Regions from separate parts of the Streptosporangium sp. NPDC049644 genome, predicted to be linked through region 2. Evidence: predicted binding sites of a transcription regulator. Region 2 holds the regulator's gene; the other holds the start of a gene.

Region 1 (2,460 bases), on a different contig from region 2:
CGAGAGCTCCTTCGCTCGCCGACGCTCAGCCGCGCGGTTGGATTGGGTCGGTTCTGCCGATGAACGGGATGAAATCGGAGGCGAGAGAGAACTCCCGCCCGGCAACCTTAGCCTCTGGATCAAGGTTTTCCGGGGGCGAGGTTAAAAGACAGGAATTGTCGGTTTGCTGGAATAATCAACCATTTTGGCTGGTCAGCTGGGGCTGCATATGAAAGCAAATGGCCTGTCACCTATTCGGGTGAGAATGACCGTCGCGGATTCACTCCCGGGCAGCCGGAGATCTTTCCTGAGACGGTCGACGTCCACCGCGGAGCCACGTTTCTTGATCGTCACATTGCCGGCCCCGCGCTCGCGGAGCGCCGCCCGCAGCCGCTTGAGCGAGAACGGCAGCGTCTCGTGGACCTCGTACCGGGACGCCCACGGCGTCGGCGCCGCGACGTCGCCGGTGATGTAGGCGATCTGCGGGTCGAGCAGGCGCCCGCCGACCGACGCGGCGATCTCGGCGACCAGGTGGGCGCGGATCGCCGCGCCGTCAGGCTCGTAGATGTAGCGGCCCGCCGGGCCGGTGCCGGGGTCGCCGAGGGTGGGGTCGGGCGTCATCGTGACGCCCGACGGCAGGATCGTGGCCCTGCGCGCCGTCTCGCCCGCCAGCGTGCCGCACCAGATCACGGCCTCCTTGACGTCGCCCCGGTAGGAGACCCACTCGGCCTCCGCGCCGGCGGGGACGAACTCGTAGGGGATCCCGGGGGCGACCTTCAGGCAGGCGGCCCCGGCCCTGGCCACCATCTCCAGTACGGCGGGCCAGGCGGGCGAGTAGGCCATCGGGTCGAAGGTCCTGCCCCGCGCCGTACGGCGCGCGGGGTCGGCGAACAGGACGTCGAAGGCGGCCGGGTCCAGGGCGGAGGCGTCGGCGGCGCGGACCGAGACCCGGTCGCCGAAGCCCAGGGCGTCGGCGTTGGCCGCCGCGATCGCGGCGGTGAGCGGATCGGCGTCGACCGCCTCGACGACGCATCCGGCCCTGGCCAGGGCGAGGAGGTCTCCGCCGATACCGCAGCAGACGTCGGCGACCCGGGAACCCGCGGGGACGCGCCGCGCCCGGTGGTCGGCCACCTCGCGGCGGGTGGCCTGCTCCAGGCCGGGCCGGGTGAAGTACATGAGATCGGCGTCGGCGCCGAACTTCTCCCTCGCGCGCAGCCGGAGTTCGGCCTGGGTGAGCGCCGCCGAGGTCAGGTCCGCGTCGTAGATCTTTCTTAACCTTGTCACCGCCGCCACCGGGTCGTCGCCGATGGCCTCGGCCGCCGCGCCCAGCGCCTCCTGGCCGCGCGGGGTCAGGAGTTCGCGGAATGCGTCGAGATTCACACCACCCGACGCTACCGCCTCCACCGTGGGGCTTCGCGAGGGGCTTCCACCTGGTTTGACGTTCGCCCGAAGCGCAGACGGGCGCTCCGTGTTGACTGTCAAGCCCTCCTTGCATACTGTTCCGTATTGGCACTCTCCCGGTGAGAGTGCCAAATACATGCGACGAGGCAGGTCTGACACCCGCGACGGCAGACCGCTGGTCGCCTCTTCTAGATCATTCAAATCTGAAGGGGAGGTCCGACGTGACGACCGCCACCAAGGTTCCCGTTAAGCCGCTTGGCGACCGCATTGTGGTCCAGCCGCTTGAGGCCGAGCAGACCACCGCTTCCGGTCTGGTCATCCCGGACACCGCCAAGGAGAAGCCGCAGGAGGGCAAGGTCCTCGCGGTGGGTCCGGGCAACTGGGACGACGAGGGCGAGAAGCGGATTCCGCTCGACGTCAAGGAGGGCGACGTGGTCCTCTACAGCAAGTACGGCGGCACCGAGGTGAAGTACAACGGCGAGGAGTACCTCGTGCTCTCCGCCCGTGACGTGCTCGCCATCATCGAGAAGTAGTTCTCGCTTCACAAAGATGACGTATCGAGCCCCGGGTCGCGAGAGCGCCCGGGGCTTTGATGCGCCGACGTACTTACAGAGAGGACTGTCATGCCGAAGATCCTGTCGTTCGAGGAGGACGCACGCCGAGCTCTCGAGCGCGGCGTGAACGCTCTCGCGGACGCGGTCAAGGTGACGCTGGGCCCGCGTGGCCGCAATGTCGTCATCGACAAGAAGTTCGGTGCGCCGACCATCACCAACGACGGTGTCACCATCGCCCGCGAGGTCGAGCTGGAGACGCCGTACGAGAACCTCGGCGCGCAGCTGGCCAAGGAAGTGGCGACCAAGACCAACGACGTCGCCGGTGACGGCACCACCACCGCGACCGTCCTGGCCCAGGCCATGGTCCGCGAGGGCCTGCGCAACGTGGCCGCCGGAGCCCAGCCGCTCTCCCTCAAGCGCGGCATCGACGTCGCGGCCAAGACCGTCAGCGACAGGCTGATCGAGTCGGCGCGCCCGGTCGAGGACAAGAAGGAGATCGCGAATGTGGCGACGATCTCCGCGCAGG
Region 2 (2,460 bases):
TGGATGTGAGTGCCGTCCTCCACCCCGGCGGGGATGCGGACCTTGATGGTCCGCCGGGTACGGACCCTGCCGTCACCGGAGCACTCCTGGCAGGGGTTGCGGATGATCGACCCGAAGCCGCCGCACTGCGGGCAGGGCCGTGAGGTCATGACCTGACCGAGGAAGGAGCGGGTGACCTGGGATACCTCGCCCCGGCCATGACACATGTCACAGGTGTCGGGGTGGGTGCCTGCGGCGGCGCCCGACCCCGTGCAGACCTCGCAGACCACCGCGGTGTCGACGACCAGCTCGCGGGTCGTGCCGAAGCCCGACTCGCGCAGGTCGAGCTCGACCCGGATGGTGGCGTTGCGTCCGCGACGGGCACGCGAGCGGGGTCCACGCCCGCCGCCGCCACCGGCCGCGCCGAAGAAGGCGTCCATGATGTCGCTGAACGGGAAGCCGGCACCGAAGCCACCGGCCCCCGCGCCGCCCGAGGCGAACGGGTCGGCCCCCATGTCGTACATCTGCCGCTTGCTGGAGTCGGACAGGACCTCGTAGGCCTGTGTGATCTCCTTGAAGCGCTCCTGAGTCTCGGGGTCGGGGTTGACGTCAGGATGCAGTTCGCGCGCCAGACGTCGGTACGCCTTCTTGATCTCTTCCGCACTGGCGTCACGGCGCACCCCGAGGGTGCCGTAGTAGTCGCTCTTAGCCACTTTTCGTTGACCTCTTATGATGCAGCCAGGATCTGGCTGACGTAGCGTGCCACCGCGCGCACCGCGCCCATCGTGACCGGGTAGTCCATCCGCGTCGGGCCCAGCACACCTAGCCGGGCCAGTTGCTTGTCCCCAGAACCGTATCCGGCGGCGACGATCGACGTGCCCTGGAGTCCGGTGTAGGGGTTCTCCGAGCCGATCCGCACGGTCAGCGCCGACAGGTCGGAGGTCTCACCGAGCAGTCGCATGAGCACGACCTGCTCTTCCAGCGCCTCCAGCACATCGCGGAGCCCGACCGTGAAGTCGGCTCCCGCGAGGTTGGCGGCCCCGGCAAAAACGATCTTCTCATCGTGCCTGTCCACCAGGGACTCCAGCAGCACGGACAGGATCGTGGCCGCGAGCGGCCGATCCTCGGCGGGCAGCCGCTCCGGCAGGTCGGCGACCTTGTCGGGAACGCTGGTGAGCCCGCACCCGTCAAGGGAGGTGTTGAGCATCGCTCGCAGATGGGCCACCCGCTGCTCGTCCACGACGTCGGGCAGCTCGACCACGCGCTGCTCCACCCGGCCGGTGTTGGTGATGAGCACGAACATCAGCCGGCGCTCGCTCAGCGGCACCAGCTCGACGTGCCGGACCGTCGAGTTGGTCAGTGTCGGGTACTGCACCACGGCGACCTGCCGGGTGAGCTGGGCAAGCAACCGCACCGTCCGCATGACGACGTCGTCGATGTCCACCGCACCCGCGAGAAAGCTCTCGATGGCCTTGCGCTCCGCGCTCGACAGGGGTTTCACCTGCGAGAGCCGATCGACGAAGAGCCGGTAGCCCTTGTCCGTGGGCACCCGACCGGCGCTGGTGTGGGGCTGGGCGATGTAGCCCTGCTCCTCCAGCACCGCCATGTCGTTACGGATCGTCGCCGGGGACACCCCCAGACTGTGCCGATCCGCGAGAGCCTTCGAACCCACCGGCTCGTTGGTGGACACGTAGTCCTCGACGATGGCGCGAAGCACGGCGAGCTTCCGGTCGTCGACCAACGTGGTCACCTCCCTGCCTGCGTTCAGATGGGAAACACGAGGTCTGGCACTCTGTGTTCCCGAGTGCCAAGTGTACGGCCCCCGTGCGGAAGGCGCGATAAGCAAGAGGTGCGGATGATGACGCCAAGCCATTGGCAAGTCAACTGCTATCGCGTTTCAACCGGTTCCCGCCACAATTCGTACATGTCCAATGATTTTGGTTCTTTTCCGGGCGACGCCTCCCGCGGCCCCGGTTACGGCTCCCCCCAGCAGCCGTATGGTCAGCAGCCCCACCAGAACGGCCCCTCCTACGGTTACGCACCTCCCGGCTACGGCGCCCCGCAGAGCCCGCCCCCCAGCGGGAAGATCAAGCCCGGTATCGGATGGATCGTCGGGGTGTGGCTGCTCGCCCTGGTCAGCATCATCGTCGGCATCGGCGGCTTCGCGGGTGGCGTGCTGGGCGCGGTCACCAGCGCGGCACCGACGAAGACGTTCGCCCCCGGCGAAAACACGACGGTCACGCTCGACCCGGCCGACAAGCCCGCCATCTATGTCTCCACCAGTGGACCCACCAATTTCGAGTGCACGCTGACCGGCGGCACCGGCACGCCCAGCCTGCAGAAGCCGCTCGTCCAGCAGACCGTGTCGGGTTCCGACGGCGTCGTCTGGGAGATGGGCCTGCAGATCGGCGTGGAGCAGGCGGGCGACTACCAGGTCAACTGCACCGCCGACCCGGCGGAGGGCACCACGTTCGGCGTGGG

What was found. Region 2 encodes HrcA, which represses chaperone genes, less so after heat shock. Its sites were predicted from a motif close to TTGGCACTCTCNNNNNGAGAGTGCCAA; they were not measured.
Region 1: the regulator HrcA is predicted to act here: its motif matches at 1,486-1,512, upstream of groES (co-chaperone GroES).

What each region holds. Positions count from the first base shown of each region.
Region 1 covers NZ_JBFAOJ010000003.1:77,078-79,537, forward strand. Annotated here, with positions in the region: gene AB0J58_RS02455 (class I SAM-dependent methyltransferase) at 193-1,359, opposite strand; gene groES (co-chaperone GroES) at 1,602-1,913, shown strand; gene groL (chaperonin GroEL) at 2,004-2,460, shown strand, end outside.
Region 2 covers NZ_JBFAOJ010000007.1:130,960-133,419, reverse strand. Annotated here, with positions in the region: gene dnaJ (molecular chaperone DnaJ) at 1-692, opposite strand, end outside; gene hrcA (heat-inducible transcriptional repressor HrcA) at 707-1,720, opposite strand; gene AB0J58_RS06140 (hypothetical protein) at 1,904-2,460, shown strand, end outside.